DNA from 3 places in the Novosphingobium sp. NBM11 genome. Region 1 is predicted to be linked to each of the others. Evidence: riboswitches for the same ligand, from Rfam matches in the RefSeq annotation. Region 1 holds a riboswitch; each other region holds the start of a gene.
The links. Region 1 has a riboswitch for cobalamin ahead of F1640_RS22310 (TonB-dependent siderophore receptor). Riboswitches for the same ligand answer to the same signal wherever they lie in the genome.
Positions count from the first base shown of each region.

Region 2: linked by a shared signal. The riboswitch ahead of F1640_RS06500 (TonB-dependent siderophore receptor) and the one ahead of F1640_RS22310 (TonB-dependent siderophore receptor) in region 1 are both predicted to bind cobalamin.
Region 3: linked by a shared signal. The riboswitch ahead of cobW (cobalamin biosynthesis protein CobW) and the one ahead of F1640_RS22310 (TonB-dependent siderophore receptor) in region 1 are both predicted to bind cobalamin.

Region 1 is NZ_VUOG01000003.1:437,820-448,189, forward strand. It holds gene F1640_RS22290 (flavin reductase family protein) at 1-454, opposite strand, end outside; gene F1640_RS22295 (cobyrinate a,c-diamide synthase) at 584-1,873, opposite strand; gene cobO (cob(I)yrinic acid a,c-diamide adenosyltransferase) at 1,870-2,472, opposite strand; gene F1640_RS22305 (hypothetical protein) at 2,469-3,041, opposite strand; cobalamin riboswitch at 3,286-3,487, opposite strand; cobalamin riboswitch at 3,546-3,737, shown strand; gene F1640_RS22310 (TonB-dependent siderophore receptor) at 3,945-5,897, shown strand; gene F1640_RS22315 (DUF1636 domain-containing protein) at 5,897-6,304, shown strand; gene cobT (nicotinate-nucleotide--dimethylbenzimidazole phosphoribosyltransferase) at 6,315-7,331, shown strand; gene F1640_RS22325 (histidine phosphatase family protein) at 7,328-7,906, shown strand; gene F1640_RS22330 (adenosylcobinamide-GDP ribazoletransferase) at 7,903-8,616, shown strand; gene F1640_RS22335 (aminotransferase class I/II-fold pyridoxal phosphate-dependent enzyme) at 8,909-9,700, shown strand; gene cbiB (adenosylcobinamide-phosphate synthase CbiB) at 9,693-10,370, shown strand, end outside.
Region 2 is NZ_VUOG01000001.1:1,367,267-1,377,636, forward strand. It holds gene F1640_RS06485 (ABC transporter ATP-binding protein) at 1-529, opposite strand, end outside; gene F1640_RS06490 (iron ABC transporter permease) at 529-1,494, opposite strand; gene F1640_RS06495 (ABC transporter substrate-binding protein) at 1,491-2,300, opposite strand; gene F1640_RS06500 (TonB-dependent siderophore receptor) at 2,365-4,269, opposite strand; cobalamin riboswitch at 4,375-4,576, opposite strand; gene F1640_RS06505 (cell wall hydrolase) at 4,728-6,098, shown strand; gene F1640_RS06510 (hypothetical protein) at 6,249-6,482, shown strand; gene F1640_RS06515 (DsbA family oxidoreductase) at 6,534-7,235, opposite strand; gene nudC (NAD(+) diphosphatase) at 7,232-8,116, opposite strand; gene F1640_RS06525 (serine hydrolase) at 8,113-9,429, opposite strand; gene F1640_RS06530 (A/G-specific adenine glycosylase) at 9,457-10,370, opposite strand, start outside.
Region 3 is NZ_VUOG01000001.1:509,309-519,678, forward strand. It holds gene F1640_RS02485 (cobalt-precorrin-6A reductase) at 1-677, shown strand, start outside; gene cobJ (precorrin-3B C(17)-methyltransferase) at 641-1,414, opposite strand; gene cobI (precorrin-2 C(20)-methyltransferase) at 1,426-2,163, opposite strand; gene F1640_RS02500 (precorrin-8X methylmutase) at 2,160-2,789, opposite strand; gene F1640_RS02505 (cobalamin biosynthesis protein CobG) at 2,789-3,934, opposite strand; gene cobN (cobaltochelatase subunit CobN) at 3,931-7,215, opposite strand; gene cobW (cobalamin biosynthesis protein CobW) at 7,226-8,263, opposite strand; cobalamin riboswitch at 8,445-8,673, opposite strand; gene F1640_RS02520 (hypothetical protein) at 8,703-9,221, opposite strand; gene F1640_RS02525 (HoxN/HupN/NixA family nickel/cobalt transporter) at 9,214-10,260, opposite strand; gene F1640_RS02530 (TonB-dependent receptor domain-containing protein) at 10,342-10,370, opposite strand, start outside.

The sequences.
Region 1 (10,370 bases):
AGCCAAGGATATCCTCGCCGCCGTTGTCGAACAGGTCGTAGACCTCGCCCACGAGCAGATCGTGGGTTCCATAGGGCACGCGCTCGCGAATGTCGCAGAAGATGTTCGCGGGCGCCCCTTCGATGAACCAGACCGGCCCGTGCTGGTGCCAGTCATCCTGCGCGAAGCGTTCCTCGCGCGCGGCCGCACCGGCGAACGGCGCCATGTGAGCGTCATGCGCGTCATGCAGCAGGTTGATGCAGAAACGCCCCGCGCGGATCATCGCGTCGTGGCTCGATCCCGACCGGTTGACGCAGATGGCCATGGCGCAGGGATCGAGGCACACCGGCATGATCGCTGACATGGCGAGGCCGACGGGTGCGTTCGTTGCGGGATCGAAGCTGGTGACGATGCCCACCGGCGCGGGCATGTGCCGCAGCACGCGCTTGAGCCGGCTGTCTATGGTCGTGGTCATGTTGATTGCCATCGATTGCCTGCCTGATCCCGGGATGCGAAACTGCGCCGGATTTATCGCATCGCGCCACGCGGGTTATATGCGATCTGCGCAGGAATCGTCCGTCTTCATGTGCAGGACCCAGCCGGGTCATGCCCCGAACAGGCTGGCGACAGCGGCGGGCGAGGAGGGGAAATAGAAATGCATGTAGGTGGCGTGCAGCGATCCCTGCCGGAACAGGGCTTCGCCGGTCCGGCCGCCGGGGTTTTTGGCCCGGGTAACGGGGGATAACGGGGTATCCATCCTGGAATAGTGGAACGTGTGGCCGCGCAGGCTGCCCGCGGGCAAGGCCATGTCCTGCAATCCCAGCGCGGCAAGGCTCGCCTGCATTGTCGCCCGGCCCGGCATCAGGCCCAGCATCGGGGCGTGCGCGCCTTTGCCGTCGTCCAGTGCCTCCAGGCAATAGAGCATGCCCCCGCATTCGGCGAGCACCGCCTTTCCCGCCGCATGGTGCGCGCGGATGGCATCGCGCATGGCGTGGTTGCCGGCCAGCCGGTCGAGGTGAAGTTCCGGGTATCCGCCGGGCAGCCACAGCGCGTCGAATGGGGGCAGCGTGGCATCGGCGAGGGGCGAGAAGAACGCCAGCGTGGCGCCCATCGCGCGCAGGCAATCGAGGTTGGCGGGATAGAGGAAACCGAACGCCGCGTCCTGCGCGACGGCAATCCGCAGTCCGGCGAGATCGCGTCCCGCGGAGGTGTGGGCTTCGTGTCCGGCGAAATCCACCGGCGCCGGCAGCCAGCAGGCGTCGCCCGGCAGCGCGGCGGCCGCCCGGTCGATGCGCCCGTCGAGATCGGCGATCTCGTCCGCCTGCACCAGCCCGAGATGGCGCTCGGGAAAGGCGATCCCGGCATCGCGGGGCAGGGCGCCCAGCCACTGCACGCCGCCGCGCAGGCTTTGGCCGAGCATGGCGGCGTGACGCTCTCCCGCAACGCGGTTGGCCAGCGCCGCGATCACCCGCACGTCGTCGCGGTAGGAGGCAAGCCCATGGACCAGCGCGCCGAAGCTCTGCGCCGTGGCGCTGCCGTCCACCACCGCCAGCACCGGCAGGCCGAAGCGGGCGGCCAGATCGGCGGCGGACGGATCGCCGTCGAACAGGCCCATCACCCCTTCGACGAGGATGAGATCGGCCTCGCGCGCGGCATCGGCTAGCAGGCGGCGGCATCCGGCCTCGCCCACCATGAACAGGTCGAGCTGATAGACCGGCGCGCCGCTCGCCCGTTCGAGGATCATCGGATCGAGGAAGTCCGGGCCGCACTTGAATACGCGAACCTTGCGCCCGGCCTGGCGGTGACGGCGGGCCAGCGCCGCCGTCACCAGCGTCTTGCCTTGCCCGGATGCCGGCGCGCTGACCAGCAGGGCCGGGCACCGCGCCGCCTTCACCGGTCGATCCCTTCCTGCGCGCGCACGCCGTCGCGGAAGGCGTGCTTCACGTCGCGGATCGCGCTGACGGTGTCGGCGGCGGCGATCAGCGCCTCGTCGGCGGCGCGGCCGGTGATGACGACGTGCTGCATCGCCGGTCGCGCTTCCAGCGCGGGAATGATCTCGTCGAGCGCGAGATAGCGATAGGTGACGAGGTAGGTCAGCTCGTCCAGCACCACGAGGCTGATCGCCGGATCGGCCAGCGCGGCCCTGGCCTTTTCCCAGCCGGCGCGCGCGGCGGCGATATCGCGCTGGCGGTCCTGCGTTTCCCAGGTGAAGCCTTCGCCGCACTTTTCCCAGATCACGTCGGGATGGCGCGAGAAGAAGGCGCGCTCGCCCACGTTCTCGGCCCCCTTGATGAACTGGAACACGGCCGCCTTGCGACCGTATCCCAGCGTGCGCGCGACCATGCCGAAGGCGCTGGAGGACTTTCCCTTGCCGTTGCCCGTCAGCACCAGCAGCAGGCCCTTGTCGCGCGTGGCGGCGGCGATTTTGGCGTCGACCACCGCCTTGTGCCGGCGGGTGCGCTCGCGGTGCGCGTTGTCTTCGGACCCGCTCACCGGCGCTCGCTTTCGCGCAGCTCGGGCCGGATCAGGAACAGCAGCGAGAACGCGGCGGCGGCCAGGCCGCTCCAACCGAGCGTCGCCCACAGCGTCGACGGGAAATAGCGCCCGATGCGGGGCAGGAAGCCCGCGAGTGTCGGATCGGCGAAGCGGCCGCCGAGGAAGTAGAAACCGCCGCTCGAAAGCAGTTCGGACGCGAACGTGGCGCAGATCAGCAGCACGGCCATGATCGGCAGGGCGGCCAGGCTTTCGCCCAGCCGGGCCTGCGCGTACCGTCCGGCCAGCCACATCACGCCATAGGCGGGCACCAGCATCCCGTAGGCGGGCGTAAAGCAGAAGGCCGACTGGCCGAACCAGCCGATCACCACCACGTCGATGGCATAGCCCAGCAGGAACAGCGCGCCGAACGCGGCCGCGCGGCGGACGAAGAAGCCGAGCACGAAGAAGCTGGCCAGGCTGGTATCGGGCAGGTGGATGACCTGGCTCAGCGAATGGCTGCGCGTGATGAGCATGACGAGGGCGAGAAGCCCGAAGACGGACAGTTCGAACCGGGTATTACGGACCATGAGGGGTCTCCTGAACGGGTTGGATTTCGCGTTGTGGCCGCGCACGCGACCATCGGCTGCGGCGCGGGGGCCTTTGCGATGCGCGGGCGGGCGCGGAACCGAAAGCTCGGGGCCGGGGCGCACGCCTGCTGCGGTTGTCGTGGATGTCAGACGCAGTTCATCACAGGCCCCCTTCGGCAACAAACGCACTTATGTCGTCCGCCAAGGGAGAAGCCCTCGTCCGCCCGGTGCATCCCGCCCGCGCGAAGGAACGACGATAGCGGGCCGGTTTCCTGACTTCCCGGATCATCGCGCCTGTCGCCGCCTTCTCAGGGCCGGAACCCCAATGGCATGATGGCGATGCGCTCACCGGTCACAGTTGCGGGAGCAGTGCCGGATTCGGCGGATTTCCGCCGGCCGGACTTCCCGATTAAGCCCTTTCGGGCACCCGTTACGCCGCCGGTGATAAGCGAACCGGTGCGCTGCCGCAAGCATTCGCGCTTGCGGCAGCGCCGGCGCGAAGCTATCCGCCGCTCTGCGACAGGTTCCCCGGAAGGGGATCAAAAGGGAACGGGGTGCGAAACCCCGGCTGCCCCTGCAACTGTAAGCGGCGAGCCGACCGGCCATCACGCCATTGGGACTTCACCGTCCTGAGAAGGCGGCCGGACCGGCATTGACCCGTGAGCCAGGAGACCTGCCTGACGCGGTCGTTCTTCGTTCGGGCAGGGTGCACCGGACGTTCGAGGTTCCCGCGCCAAAGGCGGGACGATCCCTCGCGCAACGACAGCCACTGCCTGCCGGGAAGACCGTGCGGGAAGCGTCGTCTCGTGCCCTCCGGCCACCTCGCCGGGGCGTCGCGCGGCGGGCGTTTTCCTTGCGGTCCGAGCGGCAGGTCATCGCCGTTCGTATCCAGGGAACCGCACCATGCGCCTGACCCGTTGTTCCGTTGTTTCTGCCCTTTCCCTTTCGCTGGGCCTTCCCGTGGCCGCCCATGCTGCCCCTTACCCCGAAGATCCGGCCCCTGACGCCGTTCCCGACACCTCCATCGTCGTCACCGCGCTGCGCACGCCGGTCGCGCAGGATCGCGTCTCCTCCACCGTCACCGTGCTGGACGAGGCGGCCATCCGCCAGGCGCAGCCGCTGGCCGTGACCGATCTTCTGGTCCGCACGCCGGGCATCAGCCTGTCGCGCAACGGCGGTTACGGCGCCGCCACGTCGCTGCGCATCCGTGGCGCGGACGCTGGCCAGTCGGTGATGGTGATCGACGGGATGCGCCTGTCCGATCCTTCCGCCACGTCCGGCGGCTATGCTTTCGCCAACCTGCTGGTCGATGACATCGAACGCATCGAGATCCTGCGCGGTCCGCAATCGATCCTGTGGGGCAGCGACGCGATCGGCGGCGTCATCAACGTGACCACGCGCCGGGCGGAAAAGCCGCTGGAAGGCGGCCTGGCGGTCGAGGCGGGCACGCACGATACGGTGAACGCGCAAGCCGGCGTCGGCGGCACGGGCACGCTGGTCGACTGGCGGCTGTCCGCCTCGACCTTCTCCACCGACGGCATTTCGGCGCGCAGCAACGGCACCGAGCCCGACGGATACCGCCGCACCTCCGCCAGTGGCACAGCCACGGTCAAGCTGACGCCGAACCTGTCGCTGGACCTGCGCGGTTACTGGGCCGACGCGCGCAACGATTTCGACAGCACGGCGGGCGATTCGCTCATCTATGGCCGGACGAAGGAATGGTCGGGCTATGCGGGGCTCAATCTGGCGCTGCTCAATGGCCGTTTCACCAACCGGCTGGCGGCGATGCAGACCGAGACGGACCGCGAGAACTACGACCCCGCCCGCGCGATCCGTCCGCTGAACTTCGATGCCCACGGCCGCGTCCGCCGCTTCGAGTACCAGGGATCGCTGCGCCTTTCCGACGCGGTGCAGGCGGTGTTCGGCGCCGAGCGCGAGGAACAGCGGATGACCACGGCCTCGCCGGGCAACAACACCGCGCCCTACACACTGGTGCCCCAGACCGCTTCGACTGACAGCCTCTATGGCGAGCTGCGCGCGACGCCGCTTGCCGGGCTGACGCTCAACGGCGGCGTGCGCTACGATCACCAGTCGCGCTTCGGTGGCAACACGGTGTTCAGCGCCGGCGGGGTCTATACACCCAACGCGGGCAGGACGGTGCTGCGCGCCAGCTATGACGACGGGTTCAAGGCTCCGTCGCTCTACCAGCTGTTCAGCCTCTACGGCAACGCGGACCTCCGGCCCGAAAGGGCGAGGGGCTGGTCGGCCGGCTTCGAGCAGACGCTGGGCAGCGTGCTGCACGGTTCCGCGGCATGGTTCGAGCGCGACACCGACAACCTGATCGACTTCGCCTATTGCCCCACCAGCGGCGCGCTGCCCGCGTCCTGCTACGTGCCCAGCACCACCACGACGCGCTTCGGCTATTACGCCAATGTCCGCAAGGCGCACGCGCGGGGCATCGAACTGAGCGGGGATGCGCGGATCGGCGTGCTGTTCGCGCAAGCCAACTACAGCTGGATCTCCGCGCAGGACCGGTCGCCCGGCGGCGCCGACTTCGGCCGCCAGCTTGCCCGCGTGCCGCGCCATCTCGCCGATATCGAAGGCGGGATCGAGCTGCCGCAAGGGGTGAAGGCCAGCGTGGCCGCGCGCTACGCCGGCGCAACGTTCGACCGCGCGGGCAGCCGCGCGACCCTGCCCGACTACTGGCTGGTCGACCTGCGCGTGCAGTGGCGCGTGGCTGGTGGGCTGACGGTCCATGGCCGCATCGAAAACCTGGCCGACCGGCACTACGAGACCGCCAGCGGTTACGGCAGCCTGGGCCGGACGGTCTACATCGGCCTGCGGAGCCGGTTCTGATGCTGCGCGCGGTTGCAGCGGGGCCGGCAGTGGTGGTCTGCTCCACCTGCCGCCTGTCCGCCGACCGGCGCGAGGACGAAGGCGGGCGGCGCGGTGGCGCGCTGCTCGCCGAGGCCTTGCGGCAGGTTCAGGCACAGGAACCGGCCCTTGCCGGCGTGGCGGTGCAGGAAATGGCCTGCCTGTTCGCCTGCCAGCGCCATTGCACGGTCCATATCCGCGCGCCCGGCCGGATTGGCTACGTGCTGGGCGGCTTCACGCCCGACGAGGCGGCGGCCCGCGCGATCCTGAGCTATGCCGCGCGCCACGCCGAAAGCAGGGAAGGCGTGGTGCCCTATGCCGAATGGCCGGAAGGCGTGAAGGGGCACTTCATCACGCGCACGCCGCCTGAAGGCCATGTCTGCCCATGATTGTCTGCCCATGATCCGCTTCCAAGATGCGGCAGCGTTCGGCGCCGCGCTCGACGCCTTGCCGCGGCCCGACGATGCCGCGCTGGCCGCGGCGCGCGCGCGGCAGGCGGTGCTGACCAAGCCGGCGGGATCGCTGGGGCGGCTGGAGGAGATCGCGCTGTTCATGGCGGGTTGGCAGGGGCGCGAACGGCCGGTGCTCGATCGGGTGCGGGCGACCGTGTTCGCCGGCAACCACGGCGTGGCCGCGCGCGGCGTCAGCGCCTTTCCCGTGGACGTGACCGCGCAGATGGTCGCGAATTTCCAGGCCGGCGGCGCGGCGATCAACGCGCTGGCGCGGGCGTGCGGCGCGGCGCTGTCCGTGGTCGCGCTCGATCTTGACAGCCCGACCGGCGACATCGCCAGCGCGGCGGCGATGAGCGAGGCGGAATGCCTCGCCGCGCTCAATGCCGGGGCGCAAAGCGTGGCGGCGGATACCGATCTTCTTTTCGTGGGCGAAATGGGGATCGCCAACACCACGCCCGCCGCCGCGCTGTGCGCGCAGGCTTTCGGTGGCGATGCGGTGGACTGGTGCGGGCGCGGCAGCGGCGTCGACGCCGCCGGCATCGCGCGCAAGGTCGCGGCCGTCGAAAGCGCGCTGGCGTTGCATGGTGCGCAGAGCGTTACCCCGTTCGAGGCGTTGCGACGGCTTGGTGGGCGCGAAATCGCGGCCATGGCCGGCGCGATACTGGCCGCCCGGCGGCTGCGCGTGCCGGTGCTGCTTGACGGGTTCATCTGTTGCGCGGCGATTGCTCCGCTGGTCGCCACACAGCCCGCATTTACCGATCATTGCCTTGCCGCGCATTGCTCGGCCGAACAGGCGCATACGCGGCTGCTCGGGCACTTCGGGCTGGAGCCGCTGCTGCGCCTCGATCTGCGGCTGGGCGAGGGATCGGGCGCGGCGGTCGCGGTGCCACTGGTGCGCGCCGCCCTTGCCGCCCACAACGGCATGGCGACCTTTGCCGAAGCGGCGGTGGCGCAGGCCCTATGAAAGCCGTGACGCTTCACCTGCTGCGGCACGGTCCGCCGCTGCGGCCCGGCCTGCTGCTGGGGCACACCGACGTTGCGGCGCACGATCCCGGCTGCGCAAGGCTGCTCGCGCCGGCGATGGCGCTGGACGTCGCGGGGATCGTCACGTCCGATCTCCGGCGCGCGCGGGCCTCGGCGGAAGCGCTCGCGCAGGCCCGCGCCTTGCCGCTGGCTGTCGATCCGCGCTGGCGCGAACTCGATTTCGGAGCCTGGGACGGCCGTGCCCCGGACGCCGTGCCGCAGGCCGATCTCGCCCGGTTCTGGGATGATCCCGATGCCTGCCCCCCGCCGGGCGGCGAGCGCTGGTCGGCCCTGTGCCACCGGGTAGGGCAGGCGATCCGCGAACGCGATCGCGCGACGCTGGTCGTCACCCACGCCGGCGCGATGCGCGCGGCGGTCTCGGTCCTGACCGGGCTGGACCATCGCGCCGTCTGGGCGCTGGACCTGCCCTATGGCGCCTTGCTCTCGTTCAAGGTCTGGCCGGGGGAGAAGCCGGCTGGCCAGATCACGGACCTCCGGTCGGGGAACGCGCCGTGAGACCTTGCCTGCTCGCCCTGCAATTCCTGACGCGCCTGCCGCTGCCGGTGATTCCGGCGGACGAGGCGGACTTCGGCCGGGCGATCCGCTGGTTTCCCGCCGCCGGGCTGGTCGTCGGCAGCGCGGTGGCCGCTGCCGCGTGGCTGGGTCTGCACCGCGATCCCTGGCTTGCCGCGCTGCTGGCGCTGGCCGCGTGGATCGCGATCACCGGTGCGCTGCACCTCGATGGGCTGGGCGACATCGCGGACGCGGCCGGGGCGGCGCACCAAGATCGCGCGCGCGTCTCCGCCGTGCTGGCCGATCCGCATATCGGCAGCTTCGGTGTGGTCGCCATCGGGCTGCAAGTGGCGGCCAAGCTGGTGCTGTTGCACCTTGCCCTCACCGTGTCGGTGCCGCCCGCGCTGCTGCTGGTGCCGGTCTTGGCGCGGCTGGGGCCGATCGCCTGGGCGATCACCTTGCCGCCGTTGCACGCGGGGATGGGCACGCTGTTCCGGGCTGGCGCGACCGGCCGGGTTTTCGCGGTCTGGCTGGCGTGTCTGGCCTTCTGCGCTTGCCTGACCAACGCGGCGCTCCTGCTCGTGCTCGGTCTGGTGCCGCTATGGGCGTGGTGGCTGCGCGCCCGGATCGGCGGCCTTTCGGGCGACGGGCATGGCGCGGGGATCGAGCTGCTCGAAACGGCGGGGCTGCTGGTGCTGGCGGTGACCGGATGAGCGCGGCTTTCACCCACCACGGCGGGCGGATCGCGGACGCTTGCGCGCGCTTCGGCGGCGCGCCGGAGGACTGGCTGGACCTTTCGACCGGGATCAATCCCGTGCCGTGGCAGCCGCCCCCGGCACTGGCGATCGACTGGCGCGGCCTGCCCGATACGCAGGCGCTCGCCCGGCTGGAGGCGCGGGCCGCCGGGCATTTCGGTGTGGCGCCCGATCTTTGCATGGCCGTGCCGGGCAGCGAGACGGCGCTGCGCCTGCTGGCCCGCGTGCTGGCCCTGCCGGGCATTTCGGTGTGGCGCCCGATCTTTGCATGGCCGTGCCGGGCAGCGAGACGGCGCTGCGCCTGCTGGCCCGCGTGCTGGCCCTGCCGGGCCGCTACCCGTTGCTTTCCTATGGCACCTATCGCGATGCCTTTGCGCCCGGAGCGGCTTTGGCTTCGGGCGAAGACCCACCGCCTCGTGCAACCGCCATCGTCCTCGGCAACCCCAACAACCCCGATGGCACGGTGCTCGCGCACGCCCGCGCGCTGGCCTTGCTGGCGCATCAGGAAACGCATGGCGGTTGGCTGATCGCGGACGAAGCCTTCGCCGATTGCGCGCCGGACGTCAGCCTGGCCGCGCTGGTCGCCCCGCAGCGTCGGCTGATCGTGCTGCGCTCGTTCGGCAAGTTCTTCGGGCTTGCCGGGTTGCGGCTGGGCTTCGTGATCGCGCCGGAGGGGGTCCTGGCGGCGCTGCGCCATCTGCTGGGCGATTGGCCGGTCCATGCCGCCGCGCTGGCGCTCGGCGCGGCGGCCTATACCGACCGGGCGTGGATCACGCAGACCCGGCTAGCGCTGCCGGCGCGGGCCGCCGCGCTCGATCGCGTGCTGCGCCGCCACGGCCTTTCGCCGGAGGGCGCCTGCCCGCTGTTCCGGCTGGTGCGCACGCCGGAGGCCGGGCGGCTGTTCGCCATGCTCGCCCGCCGCCGCATCCTGACCCGGCCTTTCGCGGATCACTCCGATCTCTTGCGCCTTGGTCTGCCGGCCGACGACGCGGAACGCGCGCGGCTGGATGCGGCGCTGGCGCAGGGACGGGCCGATGGCTGAGCCTGTCGCGCTGGTCGCGCTGGCGCTCGACGCCGGGCTGGGCTGGCCGGCCCGGCTGCACGCGGTGACCGGGCACCCTGTCGGCGCGTTCGCGCGCCTGATCGCAACCTGTGAACGCCGCTGGAACCGGCCCGGCTTAGGTGACTTTTCCCGGCGCGTTCTGGGCGTGCTCACAGTCGCGCTGCTGATCGCCGCTGCGGCGCTCGGGGCGCTGGCGGTGGAGCACGCGATCCGCCGGGCAGCGGGGCCACTGGCCTGGCCTCTGCTCGCGCTGGCCGCCTGGCCCGCGCTGGCGCAGCGCAGCCTTGACGACCATGTGCGCCCGGTGATCGCGGCGCTGGCGCGCGATGACCTGCCCGCCGCGCGCAAGGCCGTGGGCAGGATCGTGGGGCGCGATACCGCCGCGCTCGATCATGCCGGAATCGTCCGCGCCGCGATCGAGAGCCTGGCGGAAAGCTTCTGCGATGGCGTGGTCGCGCCGCTGTTCTGGCTGCTCGTGCTGGGGCTGCCGGGTGCGTGGGCCTACAAGGCGGTCAATACGGCGGACAGCCTGATCGGCCATCCCGAGCCGCCGCTGCGCGCGTTCGGCTGGGCGGCGGCGCGCAGCGACGATCTGCTGAATCTGGCACCGGCGCGCCTTTCCGCGCTGCTGCTCTGTCTGGCGGGCGGA
Region 2 (10,370 bases), on a different contig from region 1:
CCGCGAGGATGCGGAAGCGGGCCAGCAAGGCAAGCTGATGCGCGAGATCGAGGCTGGCGAGCGGTTCGTCGGCGAGTATCCAGCCCGGTTCGCCCGCCAGCACGCGCGCCAGCAGGGCGCGGGCGCGCTCGCCGCCGGACAGGGCGGACACCGGGCGCGCGGCGAGATCCGCGAGATCGAGAGCAGCCAGGGCGGCGCGCACGGCGGCGGCGTCCGCTTCGGGTCCGGCGCGGTGCGGCAGGCGACCGAGCCGGACGAGCGTTTCCACGGTGACATCCCAGGCGACCGCGCCGTCCTGCGGCAGAAAGCCGATGGCGCGCGCGCGGGTGAGCGGCGGCAGCGTGGCGACGGGATGGCCATCGAGCAGCGCGACGCCTTCCGTCGGCGCGTGCAGCCCGGCGAGGCAGGCGAGCAGCGTGGACTTGCCCGCGCCGTTGGGGCCGCAGATCGCCGTGATCTGGCCGGGGCGCAGCGCGGTGGTGATCGCCTCCAGCCGGCCGGGAACGGATACCTGCTTGGCGGCGAGCATCACGCGATCTCCCGCCGCATCGCCAGCAGCAGGCGCAGGAAGAACGGCGCCCCGATCAGGCTGAGCGCGATGCCAAGGCGCAGTTCGCCGCCCGCCAGCGGCAGCAGGCGGCACAGGCAATCGGCCACCAGCAACAGCAGCGCCCCGGCCAGCGCGCTCGGCAGCAGTAGCGCGGAGGGGCGGCGGTCGGTCAAGGGACGGACGAGGTGCGGCACGACCAGGCCGACGAACCCGATGATCCCGGCGACCGCCACGCCCGCGCCGACGACGAGGCCCACGCCAGCGACCATCCGCCACAACAGCCGCGCCGGATCGACACCAAGCGAGCGCGCCGCGCTTTCGCCCAGCATGAGCGCATCGAGCGCCGGCCCGGTGCGCCACAGCACCAGCAGGCCAAGCAGCGTGGGCGGCAGCGCGATCAGCACATCGGGCCAGCCGCGATCGGCCAGCGCGCCCATCAGCCAGGTGACGATCTCGCTGAGCGCGAAGGGATTGGGGGCCAGGCTGATGGCGAGGCTGGTGAGCGCGCCGGCCAGGCTGGCGATCATCATTCCCGCGAGCGTAAACAGCGCCACCCCGCCGGTCCGCCCCGCGATCAGCGCGAGCAACGCCATGCCCAGCGCCGCGCCCGCGAGCGCGAACAGCGGCAGCAGCCAGCCTTGCGCGGCATAGCCGGTCCAGAACGACAGCACCGCGCCCAGCGCCGCCATCGGCGCGATGCCGAACAGCCCCGGATCGGCCAGCGGATTGCGCAGGTAGCCCTGCATCGCCGCGCCTGCCGCGCCCAGCCCGCCGCCGACGAGCAGCGCCAGCACTGCGCGCGGCAGGCGCAGTTCGATCAGGATCGGCAGGGCGTTGCGCGCGGCCGGCGCCAGCGGATCGATCCAAACCTGCCCCGCGAGCAACGAGAGCGGCACGGCGAGCGCCAGCGCGGCAAGCAGGAGGGGAACCGGACGCACGGTCATAGCGAAGCCCGCACTTCCCTTAGCCGCGCTACCGCCCGGATGATCGTGGGGCCGCCGCAATAGAGGAGGCCGGGCGCGAGCGTTTCGCGCCGCGTGCCGTCCAGCGCGGCAAGAACCGGATGGTGCAGCCGGCGATCGCCATCGCCGTGCGCGTCGGACGCGATCAGGATCAGGCGTGGCGGATCGGCGAGCATCCGTTCGAGCGGCAGCACGTCCGCCTGGCGCATCCCGCGCGCGGCACTGAAACTGGCGAAGCCGGTATGCCGCAGCAGATCGGCGATCAGCGTGCCTTCGCCCGGCACGATCCCGCCCGATTGCCAGACGACGGTTGGCACGGGGGCCGTGCCCGCCGGCGGCGCGGCAGTGGCCAACGCCGCGTCGATCCGCGCCACAAGCCGCTCGCCGCGCTCCGGATGCCCCGCCAGCGCGGCAATGCGGCGGACCTGCGCGCGGCTGTCGGCCACGGTCATGGCGATGGGAAGCTGGGTGACGGGAATGCCGAGGCGACCGTAGGCCTCGCGCGCAGCCGGGCCGAGGAACGTATCGCCCAGCACGAGATCGGGATGGAGCGCCAGCACTTCCTCCACCGTGCCGCGTGTGGCGGGAAAGCGCCGGGCCAGCGCCACGTCCATCGAACTCGATCGGGGATCGCGGCTGTAGTGTGACAGCGCCAGTACCTGCCCCGGATCGGCCACTTCGGCCAGGATCGCATCGCTGCACGGGTTCAGCGAAACGATCGCGGGGTGCGCGCGCGTGGCCGAAGGCGGAGGCGTGGCCGGCGCGCAAGCGGAAAGAACCGCCAGCAACGCCAGCCTCCAGCCCCACCGCCACAAGGCCGGTGGGGTGGAAGAAGGCAAGGAGCCGCCCGCGTTAATAGCGCACCCGCGCGCCGATGAAGGCGGAGCGGCCCCAGGTGCCGTATCCGGCCGAGGTCTGGTACTTTTCATCGAACAGGTTTTCGACCCGACCGAACAGTTCGAAGAAATCCCCGAACGGCAAGCTGGCGCGCAGCGTGGTCAGCTCGTAGCCATCCAGCCGGGTGCGGTTGCCCGCATCGTCGAAGCTGTCGCTGACAAGGCGGACGTCCGCGCCCAGGGTCAGGCCAGCGAGCGGCGAGGTCCAGTCGGCCGAAACCGTCAGCGCGTTGCGCGGGCGGCGGGCGAGCGCCTTGCCGTAGTTCGCGTCCGCCACGGTCAGGTTGCGGGCGCGGTCATAGGTATAGACCGCCTGCGCCCGGAACGTGGGGCTGACATCGGCGCGCAGTTCCAGTTCCACGCCTTCGGCACGGGTCTTGCCGACGTTGTCGTAGAAGCCGAAGCGCCCGTCCGCGCACAACGGGCTGGTGGCCGAGAAGCACGATACATAGGCGATAAGGTTGCGCGTATCGCGCCGGAACCAGGTGGCCGAGGCGTGGAACACGCCATCGGCCGTGGTGTATTCGACCCCGGCGTCGTAGCTGCGGCTGCGTTCGGGGCTGAGCCCCTGGTTCCCGTAGTCCGAATAGAGCTGGTAGAGCGTGGGCGCCTTGAACCCTTCGCCATAGCTGGCGCGCAGGCGCAGCCCCTGCGCCACGCGGACGCTGCCGTTGGCACCGAACGTCGCCTGCGTGCCGAAGCGGCTGTGATCGTCGACGCGCACGCCGGCGGCAAGGCTGGCCCGGTCGGTGTACCAGCCGAGCAGCGCGTGGCCGCTGGACAGGCGCGCGCTGTGCTGCGCGTCGAAGCTGGACGAGAAGCGCGTCCATTCGCTGTCCCCGCCGAAATCGAGCGCGACATGCGCGGGCAGCGCGATGCGGCCGGTCAGGTCGACGCGCTGGCTGCGGCCCTTGTAGCCGTACTGCGGATCGGCGCCGTAGGTGGGATCGTAGTAGTTCCGGCGCGTATCGGCGAGCGCATAGCCGCCATCGAGCGTAAGCGCGCTGCCGGCATAGTGGAACCCGGCGCGGCCGGAGAACTGGCGGGTCTTCTGGTATTCCGGCGTGTCGCCGAACACGGTGTAAGTCGGCGGCGGATAACCGTCGATATCGAGCTTGCTGTCGGCATAGCGCGCGACGGCGTTGAGCGAGAGATCGGGGGTGAGGTTCACGCGCCCGCGCCCGCCGATGCGCCATTGGCGGTAGCCGTCCGGCTCGGTGCCGACCGCGGCGGCGGAAACGCCATCGGTGCGCGCGTAGCCGCCGTTGAGCGAGAAGGCATAGCGATCGTTGGCCACACCGGCCACGGCATCGGCGGAGACCGTTTCCTTCGCGCCATATTCGACGCTGGCCTCCGCGCCGTTCACTTCCTTGGTCGTCACCGCGATGACGCCGCCGATCGCGGCGCTGCCCCAGACCACGGAGTTCGAGCCGCGCAGCACGTCGATGCGGTCGATTCCGCCGGTCAACAGGTTGCCGAAATCGTAGCCGCCCGAGGGCGAGGACACGTCCTCCACGCGCACGCCATCGATCAGCACCAGCACCTGTTCGGATTCGGACCCGCGCAGGCGCACGCCGGTGAAGGCGCCAAGACCGCCGTTGCGCGAAAAGGTGAGACCGGGCACGCGCTCCAGCACGCGCGTCAGGTCAGCGCCCTGCACTTGCGCGATCTGCTCGGCGGTGATGACGGTGACGGCCTGCCCGGTCTGGTCGAGCCGCAGCTTGCTGCCCGTGGCGAGCACGGTGATCTGCGCATCGGCGGAGACGGCCGGCGCGGCGGGTTGCGCCATATCGTCCTGCGCCAGCGCCGGCGCAGCGGCCAACAGGGATGCGGTAAGGAAAAACAGATACTTGCCCGGCATTCTTCAGACTCCCAGCCCATGAACGAACTGCCGTTCATGGCGGGAGGACCGCCGGGCCAACGGGCGGAACTCGCGACGCGTGCGCCCGGTACACCCCGCCCGGCCGCGGAACGACCACACACCGGCAGGTCTCCTGGCTCTCCGGGTCATCGCCCCCTGCCCGCCTTCCCGGCCGTGCGGCCAGTGGCATCGTGGACAGGGCGCTCGCCGGATACAGTTGCGGGGGCAGCTCCGGTTGGGGACCGTGTTGGTCCTTCGCGGATTCCCTCTAGGCCCGTTGAAGGGCACCGGTGGCGTCGCTGCGGCGCGTAGCCCCGAACGGGGGCACGAGCAAGAGTCTTAACCGATTCACCCTATGACGCGGGTCTGTGCCGCCTTGGGACGGCGCGAACGCCGTGCGTGCGGGACCTGTCCGCGCGCGCTAGCGCAGGAGAGCAAAGGAACGCGTCCAAGACCCGATGCCGCTGGAAATCGCCTACCGTCCGTTCACCCTTCCGACCGGGGCCTTGCCCCCGGCTGCGGAGGAGAACGTGCGCACGGGCGACGCAGAGACGCGCCGCGATCACCTTCCCGCCAACGCCATTGCGGAAGCGGCCGATCCCGCCCCCCTTGTGCCCCGCCCGCGCGATTTTGCCGCGCGCATCCGCCGGCGCGACATGGTCTCGGTGCGGCGCCGGCTGCGGACCCCGTCGATGCTGCGCCAGCGGCTGGCGGGCGTGGCCACGATCGGCCTGTTCGCGATGGTGCTCGGCCCCATCGGCTGGGGCAGCCCCGGCGGGATCGACCGCGCCGCCGCGCAGGCCGAGGCCGGCCCGTTGCAGCCGTTCGAGCAGGCGGGCGAAAGCTTTCCCGGATCGGCCTTCTACTATGTCTCGCCCGACGATACCGGGCTGATCGCGCCCAACGCCGCCGAACAGGCCTGGGCCGCGCACCGCGATGACGAGGAAGTCGCGTCCGCCGTCGAACCCGCCGGCCCCGCCGCGCGGCCGATCTTCGCGCGCGGCAGCGGCGAGGACCAATGGCGCGCGCTGCAGTGCCTGACCGCGGCGATCTATTACGAGGCCGCTTCGGAACCCGACAGCGGCCAGCGCGCGGTGGCGCAAGTGGTGCTGAACCGCGTGGCGCATCCAGCCTTCCCCAATACCGTGTGCGGCGTGGTCTATCAGGGATCGGAACGGCCCGGCTGCCAGTTCAGCTTCGCCTGCGACGGATCGCTGGCGCGCCGGCCGATGGTGGCGTTCTGGGAACGCGCGCGGCGCGTGGCCCGCGATGCGCTGGCGGGCTACGTCTATGCCCCGGTGGGCCTTGCCACGCACTATCACACCAGCGCGATCCACCCCTACTGGGCCGACAGCCTGGCCTTCATCGGCACGATCGGCGCCCATCGCTTCTACCGCTGGAGCGGCGGCGCGGGACGCCCGGCGGCGTTCAACGCGGTCTATGCCGGAGGCGAGCCGATCGCCGCGCCGCATCCGCGCACCTGGACGCCCGCCCCCACCGACATCGCCGATCCGGTCGCGCTCGCCCGCGCCTACGAGGACGGCCGCCTGGCCGCGCTCCAGCAGCAGGCCGCGCCGGTGCCGGCCGCAACGTCCGCCGCGTTCGGGCAAATGCCGCTGCCCCACGCCACCGCGCCCGCCTATGCCCCGGCGATCGAGCAGCGCGGCGGCGATGCCGTGTTCCGCGCGGGCAACCGGCTGCCGGGCGCGCCGGCCACCGGTTCACAACCCGCCGGGTCCAGTCCGGCGGGAGCGAACCTGCCCGGCTCCAACGCAATCCGGCCCGAATACCAGAACAGCGGCAAGTGGATCGCGCAACCGCAGGGGTAGGGTGAGGAGGAGTTCCGCGACGGAGAGTGTGGCACGGCGTTTCGGAAACCAGAATATTCCGGGCTTTGGGCATAAGAAGCCCCTTCATGCTTGTGGCGGCGCTGGCGCTAGCCTGATAACAAGCGTTGCTCGAATGACGAGGGTTACAGATTGTTTGGCGATTTTGTTCTTGCGCTTGTCGGCTTCGGTCTTGTCGGTTTCATGATCAATCGGCTTTACGCTGGACTTACGGATCGACAGCTTCCCGTGAAGGGGCAGGTGTACTCTCGAGCGTCGCGGCCAATTGCATATTGGATCACCATGACGAACGCCACCATCGGCCTGATTTTAGGATCGGGTATTGGTTTTGCAGGGATTGTACTGCTGTTTGGTCGCGGAAACTGATTTTCGCGAATACCCGATAGCGGCAGCCCATTCCGGCATTTGCCACACGCCCTAGGCTCCCGCCGCCGCCTCGCGCGCGATCACGCGGCGCAGGGCGTTGGCATAGACGTCCGGTTCCTGCGCGCCGGGGATCAGGTATTTGCCGTTGACGACCATTGCCGGCACGCCCGAAATGTTCCAGTCCCACGCCTGCTGCTCGCCCGCCACGACGATCGCGGCCAGTTCCGGATCGTCGAGCGCGGCTTGCGCGCGGGCGCGGTCCAGCCCCGCGCTTTCCGCCACATCGAGCAGGACCGCATGGTCCGAAACGTTGCGGCGGTGCTGGAAATGCGCCGCGAACAGCGCCAGCTTCAGCCGCACTTCGGTTTCCGCATCGTAATCGCGCAAGGCATGGACCAGCAGCGTGTGCGCGGCGCGGGTGTTCCACATCATCGCGGGCGGCGGCGTGCCCTCGCCCGACCAGGACAGGCTGGCGCCGGCGCGTTCGGCGATGGCCAGCAATTGCGAGCGGCCTTCCGCCGCCTGTTCCTTGCTGCGCCCGTACTTGCGCATGATATGCGCGCTCTGCTCCTCGCCTTCGGGCGGCATGTCGGGGTTCAGCTCGAAGGGGTGGAAGCGGATCGTCGCCGTCACCTCGTCGCCCAGGATGGCCAGCCCCTTTTGCAGCTGGTGGTAGCCGATCACGCACCACGGGCACATCACGTCCGACCAGATGTCGATCGTCACCGGCTTTGGCGTAGCGGGCGCGGTCATCGGGCGATCCACCATTCCAGCAGGTGCCGCGCCACAGCGTGCTGCGGGGGCGCGATGAAAGGCCCTTCCTCATCGCCGTCCAGCGCCGCCCGCACTTCGGCGCGGGTGAACCAGCGCGCCTCTTCCAGTTCGGTGGTGTCGACGGTGAGCGTGGGATCGTCGGTCAGGCTGTGGCAGCCGATCATCAGCGACGAGGGGAACGGCCACGGCTGACTGGCGACATAGGTCACATCGCGCACGATCACGCCCGCTTCCTCCTGCACTTCGCGCGCCACCGCGCCCTCGATCGATTCGCCCGGTTCGACGAACCCGGCGAGCGCCGAGAAGCGGCGCGGGGGAAAGCGCGGCTGGCGGCCCAGCAGCAGGTTGCCCTGATGCTCCACCAGCATGATCGTGACCGGATCGACGCGCGGGAAGTGCTCCGCCTTGCACGCTTCGTTCGTGCAGGAACGCTGCCAGCCGCCCTTGGCGAGCACGGTGGCATGGCCGCAGCGGGCGCAGAAGCGGTGCCGGGCGTGCCAGTCCACCAGGCTGCGCGCGCCGCCATAGATCGCCAGATCCTGCGATCCCAGCATCGTCATCGCCTGCCACAGGCGCGGGTTGGGCGGCGCGACACTGCCCACCAGACGCGGCGCGACTTCGGCGAAGCAGCCGCGTCCGTCCTCGGTCAGCCCCAGAAACACCAGTTCGGCCTGCGGATCGGCATCGGCCAGCGTGCCCCAGTCCAGCCCGCCTTCGGGCGCGAGCAGCGGGTCCAGCCCGTCCAGCCGCAGCAGGCGCGCGCGCCAGTTCATCAACCCGGCAAGCTTTTCCGGATCGGAGCGGACATGGTCCGCCCGGTCGAGCGCGCTGCCGGCAAAGGCGATGGTGGTTCCGTTCATGCGGCTTTCTTTCCACGAAACAGGTCTGCGATCACAGCCTTGGGGAAGTCCCTTTGCACCGGATAGGCTTCGGAGGGCATGTATTGCGTATAAAGGCCCGCCCGGTTGCCCACGCGATGGTTGATGAAGGCGATCGTACCGGCGGCGCCGGCCCAGCCATACGTCCCCGCATCCACGCCGATGCCCACGCGCCCGCCGGCGCCGAAGCCCCCGCCCGCGATCATCGTGCCGTCGGTGGCGGTGCCGGCGGGAAGCAGGTTGCTGGTGCCCAGCCGCACCGCCGCCTCGCTCATCACGCGCCGCCCATTGATCACGCCATAGCCGAGCAGCATGGTAAGGAAACGATCGTAATCGCGCGGGGAACTCACCAGCCCGGCGCCGCCGAACGGAAACGCCGGCGGATCGAGATAGATCGAGGACGGCGCCGGATCGAGCGGCACCACGAACCCGCCGAGCACGCCGTAGTTCGAGGTCAGCCGGCCGACTTCGCTTTTCGGCACCTGGAACCACGAACTGTCCATGCCCGTGGGGCCGAAGATGCGATCGTGCAGGAAGCGGTCGAACGGCTGGCCCGATACCACCTCGATCACGCGGCCCAGCAGATCGAGCGCGACCGAATAGCTCCATTGCGTGCCGGGTTCATAGACGAGCGGCAGATCGGCCAGACGGTCCGCGAACTCGGCAAGGCTGCGGGGCATGTCGGCGGGTTGCTGCATGCCCGGCAACGGTAGCCGCGTGATCTGGCCGGGCACGATGCCGGCCTGTTCGTAGGCGGCCTTGATCGGTCCCTTCTGGATGATCGAATAGCCCAGCCCCGCCGTGTGAGTCAGCAGGTGGCGGATCGTGATCGGCGTTTTCGCGGGCCGCAGATCGGTGATCGAGCCGTCCGGCGTCACCTGCACCTGCATCTTCGCGAACTTCGGCAGCACGTCCGACAGGGGCTGGTCGAGCCGCAGCCGGCCTTCGTCGATCAGGATCATCGCGGCCATGCCGGTGACCGGCTTGGTCATCGAATAGACGCGGAACAGGCTGTCCATGGTGACGGGGGCGGCTTCGCCCTTCGTTTCGACGCCACGCGCGATGCTTTCCGGCGCGGCGCTGCCCCAGCCGAGCGCCGCGATCATCCCGGGCAGCTTGCCGCCGGACACGTAACCATCGAGCAGTTGCGTCACCGCCGGCCATTGCGCTTCGGCCGCCGCGCTGGCGAAGGCCAGGCGGGGGAACAGGGTGGCCCCGGCTCCCACAAGCATGCCGGCACGCATGATGTCGCGCCGGGAAAGGCCCTGGAACGCGGGCAGAACTTCGCTTCGCATGGGGTCTTCTACCGCCTCTCGCTCATCCTACGCCCCGGCCAGCGCCAGTTGCGCCGCCTTGGCGAATACCGTGGGCAAGCCGGCCTCTTCGATCCCTGCGAGCGGCCACCATTCTCCCTCGGCCAGACTAGCACCGCCAGCGGCATCGCAAAGCATCAATTGCAATTCGAGATCGAAATGGCTGAAGGTGTGCCGGACCAGCCCGCCCGAGCGCCAGCCACCGGCCAGCGGCGGTTCACCGTGGCCATCGGCGCGCGCGTTCCAGCCATCGTCGGGCAAGGCGCGCATCCCGCCCAGCATTCCCTTCCCCGGCCGCCGCACCAGCCAGACCGCGCCATCGCGCACGATCCAGAACGCGCGCCCGCGCCGCGTGGGCCGGGCCTTCTTCGCCGCCTTCACCGGCAGGCGCTCCGGATCGCCCTCGGCATAGGCCCGGCACTCGTCACGTATCGGGCACAACAGGCAGCGCGGCGCCTTCACGGTGCAGACCGTCGCGCCAAGGTCCATCATCGCCTGCGCGAAATCGCCCGCGCGCACTTCGGGCGTGATCGCGTCCGTTGCCTCGCGAATCGCCGGGCGCGCACCGGGCAGCGGCTCCGTGATGGCGAACAGCCGCGCCACCACGCGCTCGACATTGGCATCCACCACCACCGCGCGCCGCCCGAACGCGATCGCGGCGACGGCGGCAGCGGTATAGGCGCCCAGCCCCGGCAAGGCGCGCAGGGCTTCCTCGGTATCGGGGAACGCCCCGCCCATCGCCGCCACGGCGCGCGCGCAGGCGAGCAGGTTGCGGGCGCGGGCGTAGTATCCCAGCCCCGCCCAGGCAGCCATCACATCGGCATCGTCCGCCGCCGCCAGATCGATCACCGCCGGCCAGCGCTGGGTGAACTTCGCGAAATAGGGGCCGACGGCGGCAACCGTGGTCTGCTGGAGCATCACTT
Region 3 (10,370 bases), on a different contig from region 1:
TCAGCTATGCCGGACGGACCGAAAACCCCCGCGCTCAACCGGTGCCGGTGCGTGTCGGCGGGTTCGGCGGTGTGGCGGGGCTGGCCGATTATCTGCGCCACCACCGCGTGACTCATCTGGTGGACGCGACCCACCCCTTTGCCGCAACGATGAGCAGCCATGCCGTGGAGGCGGCCCGTCTGGCCGGAGTGCCTCATGTAGCGCTGACCCGCCGGGCGTGGCAATCGGTCGCCGGAGACCGCTGGACCCGCGTTGCCAGCATCGACGGTGCGGTGGCAGCGCTGGCAGGCCCGACCCGCCGCATCATGCTGGCGCTGGGCCGGATGCATGTGGCAGCCTTCGCTGCCCAGCCGCAGCATCATTATCTGTTGCGCTTTGTCGATGCGCCAGACCAGCCGCCGGGCTTGCCCCATCACACCCTGATCGTCGATCGCGGGCCGTTCACCGCAACAGGCGACAGCGCATTGATGGAGGCGCACGCCATCGATCTGGTGGTGTGCAAGAACGCTGGCGGGCAAGGCGCTGAGGCCAAGCTGATCGCGGCGCGGTATCTGGGCTTGCCGGTCCTGATGATTGATCGCCCCGTCGTTCCGGACCGGGCCGAATGCTATCGCCCTGAAGATGTGCTGGTGTGGCTGGGTCATGATGCCGAACCCAAGGCCGAGCGGGGCGTATAGAGGATGGGGCTAGGCTTTCGCGCACTTGGGCGTTCGATGATCCGCGTCAGGCTTGATCCGACGATCACCATGGTCCGCATGTCGGCCATGTCTGCACGGGCCTGACCCAGCGGTACGATCCGCAATTGCTCGTCCGGCGTCGATACGGCGCGGGCGAACAGGATCGGGCGATCCGGGCCGCACACTTCGCGCAGCAGGTCCAGTACACGTTCGAAACCTTCGGGCCGGGCTTTTGACCTCGGGTTGTAGAAGGCCATAGCAAAGTCCGCCTCTGCCGCCAGCCGCAACCGTTTTTCGATCAAATTCCACGGCTTGAGATTGTCCGACAGGTTGATCGCGCAAAAATCATGACCCAGCGGCGCCCCCGCCCGCGCGCTGGCGACCAGCATCGCGGTGATGCCGGGCAGCACCCGGATGTCGAGATCGCGCCAGTGGGCCGGGCCTGCCTCCAGCGCCTCGAACACGGCGGCGGCCATCGCGAAAACGCCCGGATCGCCCGATGATACCACCACCACGCGCCGCCCCTGCGCCGCGAGGTCCAGCGCATGGGCGGCCCGGGCCAGCTCCACCCGGTTATCGGACGGATGCAGTGTCAGCCCGGCGCGCGGGGCGATCCGGGCGACATAGGGAATATAGCCGATGACATCGCTTGCCCCGGCCAGAGCGGCGGTGACTTCGGGCGTAATCAGCGCCTCGTCGCCCGGCCCTAGACCGGCGATGGCCAGCCAGCCGCTCATGGCCCCGGCACTCATGGCCGGCGCCCCTGGCCGTGAATCAGCAGGATCGAGAAATAGGGCGTGACCGTTTCGGCCTCGATCAGCCGCGTGACCCGCTGACCTGGCATGGCGGCATGTTCGACCAGCCATGCCGCATCCTCGCGCCCGGCAGCGGCCACCGCGCGGCGCAGTTTGGGCAGGTTGCGCCCGATCTTCATCACCACCAGCGCATCTGTATCGCGGATGCGTCGCACCAGTTCATCCTCGGGCAGGGTCGCCATCGCGATGGTCAGCACATCGTCGCCCCAGGTGATCGGGATGCCGGTTGCGTTCCACGCCCCGGCCATGCCGGTGATACCCGGCACCACTGCCACCGGAACCGTGCCCGCCAGCCGGGTGTGCAAATGCATGAACGAACCGTAGAAAAACGGATCGCCCTCACACAGCACGACCACGTCTTCGCCTGCCTGCGCCAGCATGACCAATCGCTGCGTGCATTCGGCATAGAAAGCGGAAAGACAGTCGTTGTAGCGCGGGTCGGATAACGGAATCTCGGTCGTCACCGGATATTCCATCGGGATTTCGATCACGTCGGGGCGGAGCATTCCTTCAACAATCCGCCGCGCCTGACCCGGCCGCCCGGCCTTGCGGAAATAGGCCACGTGGCGGGCGCCGCGCACCAGCCGGTCGGTGCGAACGCTCAACAGATCGGGCGCACCCGGACCCAAACCCACGCCGTGGATCGTCCCGCAGGAAAGGGCCGCGCTCATTCGTTGCCGCTCGCCAAAGCGTTGATCGCAGCAACCGTGATCGCGCTGCCGCCCAGCCGCCCTTCAACGATGCAGCACGGCACCGGCGGCGCGGCCCATAACGCGGCCTTGGATTCCGCCGCGCCGACAAAGCCCACCGGACAGCCGATGATCGCCGCAGGGCGCGGGCAATCGGGATCTTCCAGCATATTCAGCAGATGGAACAGCGCGGTTGGCGCGTTGCCGATGGCCACCACCGCGCCTGCCAGATGCGGCCGCCACAGTTCCAGTGCGGCGGCAGAGCGGGTGTTACCCATTGCCCGCGCCATGTCGGGCACTTGCGGCGCATTCAGGGTGCAGATGATCTGATTATCAGCAGGCAGCCGCGCACGGGTGATCCCTTCGGACACCATCCGCGCATCGCACAGCACCGGCGCGCCAGCGGCCAGCGCCGCCCGCGCCGCACTGGCAAAGCCGGGTGAGAAGCGGATATGCGCGGCAAGGTCCACCATCCCGGCGGCGTGGATCATGCGCACCGCCACCGGTTCCTCATCAGCGGAAAAGGGCGCCAGATCGGCTTCGGCGCGGATCGTGGCGAAAGACTGGCGATAGATGGCCGCGCCATCGGTTTCATAGATATGGGGCATCAAGCGGCTCCGAAATGGGCGAGAAGCTCGGCTGGGCTGAGCGCAGAGCGAACTGGCAACGCACCGGCGGGTGCGTTCAGGGAAAGATCGAACAGGCCATCGCGGCCGGTCAGCGTGACATCGGCGGCGCGCTGGCGGGCGCAGCCCTTGGCACAGCCCGAAACATGCAGCCGCCCGGCGACATGCGGTGCAAGGCGGCGGGCAAGATCGCGGGTTTCAACCGAGGCCTGCGGGCAGCAGGGCGCGCCGGGGCAAGCATCGACATGCAGCAGCGGGTCGGCAGGATTATCGATCAGCCCACCGGCGCAAACGGCAGGCGCGCCTTCCACCAGCAGCACACGCCACGGCGTGATCCGCACCGCTGCGGCGGGCGATGCTTCCACCATCCCGGCCAGTATCCGCGCCTCTATCCGGCCAAACGGCAAGCCATAGGCCCAACTCCCATCACGGAGGCCCAGATCATGAAGGCCCGGCACGATGCAAGCAGCCGACGGCGCGGGCAGAATGTCGCCACAGGCCCATTCGGGCAGGACCAGCCGGTGTCGCGCCATGCGCCCCGCTTTCGCGCCGCCGCTGGCCGCAAACCAGTGGGCGAGCGCGATCAGCGCGTCCACTTCCCTGCCAGCAGCAACCGCCATACCGGTGGCGCGGCCATCGGCGCGCAGGATCAGACCGCCATCGCCGCCGCGCTCAATGCGGAAATCGCCCGCCTCGCCACCCAGAATGCAGGTCTGACCGGCATCGATGGCAAAGCACACTTTACCGGGCAGATCGGGCAACTCATCCAGCCGGGTCAGCAATGCGCCCGCAATGCGGTGGCTGTCATCACCGGCGCGCCAATCCGGCGCGACCAGAATGTTGCGCCGCTGTTCGATGACAGGGTCAGGGTCCACCAGATCCAGCACAAGCAACCGGTCGAGCAGCGCCTGCCAGCCAGTTTCAGGCACCCCGCGAAGCTGGAGATTGGCGCGGGCGGTCATGTCGATCAGGCCATTGCCGTGCACCACGGCGGCATCGCACAGGCCCAGCACTTGCGCCCGCGTCAGGCGGCCAAGCCGAGGCTTTACCCGCACCAGCAGCCCGTCGCCCGCCATCATCGGGTGCCAGGCATCGGGGCACCAGCCCTTCACCGCAAAACTGCTCATGCCCTGTCCTCAAGCCTTGGCAGGCTGGCGAGGATGGAATTGCGCCGGGTCTGCCACAGCCCGGCGGCATGGAGCGCGGCAAAGCGGGCTTCCATCGCCGCCAGCGCAGCCGGATTCTCGCGTTCAAGAAATGCGCGAACATCGGTCTGGCCCAGTGTCGCGTCGTGATAAAGGTCGAACAGATGCGGCGGTACGCTGCCTGAAAGGTGCGCAAAGGCACCCATATGGTCCAGCGTCGCGGCCAGTTCTGCCCCCCCGCGAAAGCCGTGCCGCATCATGCCCGCCACCCAGCCTGGGTGCGCCGCGCGGGCGCGGACCACGCGGGCGATCTCTTCGGTCAGGGTGCGCGCAACGGTGCGCCCCGGATCGCGATTGTCGAGGTGGTAGAGCGCCGCCGAACCACCGATCAGCGCCTTGGCAGCGGCAAAGCCCGCCTCGTGCGCGGCATAATCGGCGGCCAGCAGCAGATCGGTTTCGGGCAAGTCCTGAAGATGGACAAAGGCGTCCGCTCCTTCAACACGCTGGCGCAGGCCGTCAGGATCGGCAAAGGTTCCGATCGCATCGGAGGCTGCGTCAAACGCATGGTCCGATGCCGCCAGCCATGCCTCACCAGCAGCGCGCCGGGCCGCTTCAGTATAGACCTCGGCTGCATCGCCAAGACCCAGTCCATAGCTGCCGGGGGCCGGGCCATAGACGCGCGGTGCCGCAGCCTGCCCTGCAAACGGGTTCCAGTCCGCCGGTTCATCGCGCAAACACAGCGCGCGCACCGCTTGGCCAAACAGTATCGGCAGCGCAGGAAAGGCATCGCGGAACAGGCCGGAAATCCGCAACGTCACATCGATACGCGGCCGGTCCAGCAGCGCCAGCGGCAGGATTTCGATGCCTGTTACCCGTTCGGACGCGGTGTCCCACAGCGGCTTTGCGCCCAGCAGGTGCAGCGCCATGGCGAATTCCTCGCCCGCCGTGCGCATCGTGGCCGATCCCCACAGATCGAGCACCAGCCCGCGCGGATAATCGCCGTGATCCTGCAGATGCCGCCGGATCAGCTCCTCTGCCAGTGTCACCCCTTGGGCATGGGCCGCGCGTGAAGGCACGGCGCGCGGGTCTATCGCATAAAGGTTTCGCCCGGTTGGCAGCACATCGCTGCGCCCGCGAAAGGGGGAGCCGGAGGGACCGGGCGGAACGCGGCGTCCGTCGAGTGCCGCCAGCAATCCGGCCCGCTCGGCTGCGCCCTGATCTCCCCGCCCGAACACATGCAGCCCGCCACCGAACTGGCTGTCCTTTACATCGCAAACGAAGCGGTCGATCCGGGTGATCGCCTCGACCAGCGTGGCCGCGTCATCAAGGCCCAGTTCCGCCTCAAGTCCCAGCACGCGCGCTTCGTCGCGGATGTTCACTTGCAGACGGTCGCGGCGGGCCGGGTCCAGCCCGCCAGCGTTGGAGAATTCATCCAGCAGCGCCTCGATCCGGGCCAGCCCCGCACCGCTTTGCGTTTGCACCAGTGGCGGGGGAACGTGCCCGATCGTAACCGCGCTGATCCGGCGCTTGGCCTGCGCCGCTTCGCCGGGATCGTTGACGATGAACGGATAGATCACCGGCATCGCGCCGGTCAGCGCCTCGGGCCAGCAAGCATCGGACAGCGCGACTGATTTGCCCGGCAGCCATTCCAGTGTGCCATGTGCGCCGACATGCACCAGCGCGTCCACGCTTCGCTGGCGCAGCCACAGGTAGAACGCCACATAGCCATGGCGCGGGCAGCGGGACAGGTCGTGATAGTCGCCGTCGCGATGGGCGCGCTCGCCGCGTTCGGGCTGCAAGGCTACCAGCGCGTTGCCGATGGGCAGCGCGGCAAAACGGAACGCGCCATCGGCGGCGGCAGCATCGGCTTCCGGCTCGCCCCATGCGGCGAAAAGTTCAGCGCGCAGGGTATCGGGCAGTGCTGCCAACGCCTTGCGGTACTCTGCCAGCGGCCAGTGCTGATGTGTGCATTCAAGGAGCGCTGCCAGTCCGGCCTGCGCGTCAGTGGCATATCCCGCCTCGGCCAGATCGGCCAGGATCGCCTCGGCAGAAGCCAGCGCATCCAGCCCCACGGCGTGGGCGATCTGGTATGCCTTGCCGGGATAAGTCGACAGGACCAGCGCAACCCGCCGCTCGGCAACCGGCGTTTGGGCAAGTGCGATCCAGCCCGCTACCCGCGCGGTGATCGCTTCGATCCGGCCGGCATCGGCGCGATGGATGGTACGGGCAAAGCCAAGCGCGGGATCGCGCGTCCCCGCCTCCTTGAAGCTGGCGATGCCTGCAAACACCCGCCCGTCAATTTCGGGCAGCACCACATGCATGGCAATGTCTGCGGGGGAAAGCCCGCGCGACGCCGCCGCCCATCCCGCGCGCCCGGACGTGGCCAGCGCCAGCTGAAACACGGGAACGCCCGCGCCATCAAGCGGGGTGGCGCCGTCCTCGCCCCGCGCGGAAAAAGCGGTAGCGTTGATGATCGCTACCGGGCCAAGTCCGCGCACCCAGCGGTCCACCTGTTCGCGCACCTGCGGGGCTTTCAGCGAGGGGACGAAGATCGACAATGCATCGAAACCGCGCTGCTCGAACGCGGTATGCAGGGCGGCAAACGGGTCCAGATCGTGGGCGGTCAGGTAAGAACGATAGAACACGATCAGGACCAGCGGCCTTGCCGGATCGCGCACAAAGGCTTCAGGATCGACCACGCCAAAGCCGGGATGCCAGCCTCCCGCCATCGGCAGCGGATCGCATGTCCGGGCGGGGGCATCAATCAGCCCCGCCAGCTGCGACAGCGCGGCAAGCGCCGCCTGCGCCGCCCCTGCACCGCCAGCATCGCACCACTGCGCAAGTTCGCGCAATGCAGGCACCGGCACGGTCGAAACCGCATCCAGCCGCGCGTCCTCCCAGCCGTCGCCGGGCAGCACGGCCAGGGCGATGCCGCGCGACCGGGCCAGCGCCTCGACCTGTTGCAGCCCGTAGCTCCAATAGGGCGTGCCGCCGATCAGCCGGATCAGGATCGCCTTTGCACCCGAAAGTGTCCGCTCGACATACGTGTCGACCGACAGCGGATGCATCAGCGCCGCCAGATTGGCGAGCCGCAGCGAAGGGAACGCCACATCGCCCGCGCGGGCCTGATGCCATGCCGCCGCGAATGCGCCCAGGTCGCTGTCCGAAAAGGACAGGACCACCAGATCCGCAGGCTCTTGCCCCAGATCCTGCGGGACGGCGGTTTCCTCCATCCCGTGCGTTTCGCGGAAAATGACGTGCATGGCCCGCGCCTTACGCCAGCAGCACCGCGCGAATGGCGTCTGCATCGACATGATCGTGCTCGGCAATGGCGACCAGCGTGGTGCGGCGCGGCTCGTCAGGCCGCCACGGGCGGTCGTACTGGTGGCGCACCCGCGCGCCTACCGCCTGCACCAGCAGCCGCATCGGCTTGCCCGCAACGGCGGCATAGCCCTTCACGCGCAGGATATGGTGATCGCGCGCCAGCGTTTCGATCCGCGCCACAAGCACTGCCGGATCGGCGATCTCGCCCCATGCGATGACGGTGCTGTCAAAGTCGTCGTGCTCGTGGTCGTCATCTCCATCATGGTGCGATGGGCGCGCGGCGATGTCGTCCTCGGCAGCGGCATCAAGGCCCAGAATCACGCGCGGATCGACCACGCCTTCGGTCAGTTCGATCACCGGAACCGGGCGACTAAGCTCCGCCGCGATGATCGCGCGCGCTGCGGCGACACCTTCCGGACCTGCCAGATCAACCTTGGTCAGCAGAATCATGTCGGCGCAGGCAAGCTGGTCCTCGAACACTTCCGAAAGCGGCGTCTCATGATCGATGCTGGGATCGGCGGCGCGCTGGGCGTCAAGCGCGGCCACATCGGGCGCGAACCGGCCTGCCGCCACCGCTTCGGCATCGGCCAGCGCCAGCACACCGTCCACGGTGATCCGGCTACGAATCGCGGGCCAGTCAAACGCCTTGAGCAGCGGCTTGGGCAAGGCCAGACCCGATGTCTCGATCAGGATGTGATCCGGGCGCGGATCAAGCGCCAGCAGCTTTTCCACCGTGGGGATGAAGTCATCCGCCACGGTGCAGCAGATGCAGCCATTGGCCAGTTCTACGATGTTTTCCGCCGGGCAATCCGGAATGGCGCAAGATTCCAGAATCTGGCCATCCACGCCCAGCGAGCCGAATTCGTTGACCACCACCGCCAGCCTGCGCCCGCCCGCATTGCGGATCAAATGGCTGATGAGCGTGGTTTTCCCCGCGCCCAGAAAGCCCGTAATGATGGTGACAGGCACCTTTGACAGGTCGGCCACAAGCAATTCCTCCGCGCGCCAGAGCGACAAACGGCGGGGCTTGCCGGACAAGTCCGGTCGGCGCATCGCAACGGGCAGGCGCGATGAAGCACCCGTTACCACGCGGCCGTGCAGCCCCAGCCGCACAGCTTCGTCGCTCAGACGGAGAGTTACCGTGCCGTGACCATCCCCTGGATCAGGCAAGAGCGACCGGTGCGCCGGCAGGTCTCCTGGCTCGCGGGTCACAGCTTGATGCACGCCTTCCCAGACTTTGCGCCAAAGCGCTGTCCAGTGGCAGCTCCTGTGTTCAGGAGCATGTGCATCGCGCTATCCGCTTACAGTTGCAGGGACAGCCACGGATTTGGGAGCAAGCTCCCGCACCGCATTCCCGATTAAGCCCCTTGCGGGGCACCGGCGCGATCATTGAAGGGCGGGTTGCCCCGGTCCTTCGCCGCGCGCTCTAGACGAAAATGCCAGCCAAGCCAATTGAAGTTGTTGCTTCATCCTCTTTACGCCATCGCCTTATCTCGGATGGGTTGGCTGCCAGGCGCTCGATCGCATCGCAGGGATAAGTCCAGAGCGTTATTTCGGTTACGCCTTTTCTGATCCTGGAAGCCCCCGATAGGGCCAAGCGGCCGTCCTTGGCCCACCGTGTTCGCTCGCGGGACGTGATGCAGAGAATATCCTCGACCTGCCGTTGACTGACAGGCTTGCACGCTATCCGGAAAAGCCGTTTCCGTATGGCATCGACGAGATCTTCCGCAGCCTGCCTTGAATTCGGATCAAAGACACAACTTTTTCTGGATTTAACGAATGTTCCGTTGGAACGAGCCATCAGCATCCGGATCGCCGCGTCGCGCTCGCCGTGATGTACGCGAAGCCCGAGCGGCATTCGGACATCAAGATCGATTGAGACGGTGCAGGACTGGTCATCGTGGCTGAGTATGACGCAACGATCCACGCAGTGACGGTCAGGCAACGACCGAAACCTCGATTTCATCGAACCGCTTCCAGCGATAGATCGCGTAACTCGCCAGCCAGCAGAACACGAAAAGACCGATGATGGCGAAGCCCAGACCATTGAAATTTTCGCCCAGTTCAGCGGCGACCCGCCATGGCCTACCCGTAAGGGCCAGCTTGTCGCCAATCAGGGCCAGCGTTTCGATTCCACCAATGACAATCGCCACGATGGCCGAGATCAGGGTAATGGTGATGTTGTAGTAGAGCTTGCGGATCGGCTTCACGAAGGCCCATTCATAAGCGCCCAGCATCACCACGCCGTCCGCCGTATCGATGAGGGCCATACCGACCGCGAACAGGGCGGGCAGGACCAGGATTGTCCCGATCGACAGGCCATCGGCGGCCTGGCTGGCCGACATGCCCAGAATGGCAACTTCGGTTGCTGTATCGAACCCAAGCCCGAACAGAAACCCCAGCGGGGCCATATGCCAGCTTTTGTTCACGAGGCGGAACATCGGCCTGAACAGTCTGGAAAGCAGACCGCGCCCACCCAATAGCAGATCAAGATCGTCCTCGGCATAGCTGCCGCCTGCACGAACATGGGCAAAAGTCCGCCAGACAGAGCGCAGGATGACCAGGTTCATGCCGGCGATCGTGAACAGGAAAAGCGCGGAAATCACGGTTGCAATCACGCCACCGATTTCCTTGAAAGCGCCAAACTGCGACAGCGCGCTGGCCGTCACCGCAATGATGATCGATGCTATGGCAATGATTCCGGAATGCCCGATCGCGAACCAGAATCCGACCGAAACCGGACGCTGCCCGTCCTGCATCAGCTTGCGGGTCACATTGTCGATCGCCGCAATATGATCGGCATCAACCGCGTGACGCAGGCCCAGCCCCCAGGCAAGCACGGCGGTGCCGAGCATCAACGGCTGTGCATGAAACAGGCTGAATGCCCAGACCCAGACGCCAATGTTGGCGGCGATCAATCCGGCAAACAAGGCACCAATTCGTCGGCGCAGAGACAGGGACGGCAGTGTCTTCGTGAGGGGCATGATTGGCTCGGCGATTGAGGAATGAACAAACGAAGGACGGTGCCGCAGACGTGCCGCAGCGCCGCCCATCAAGGGATTTCGCTAGAAATTGACCTTTGCGCCAATCCTCA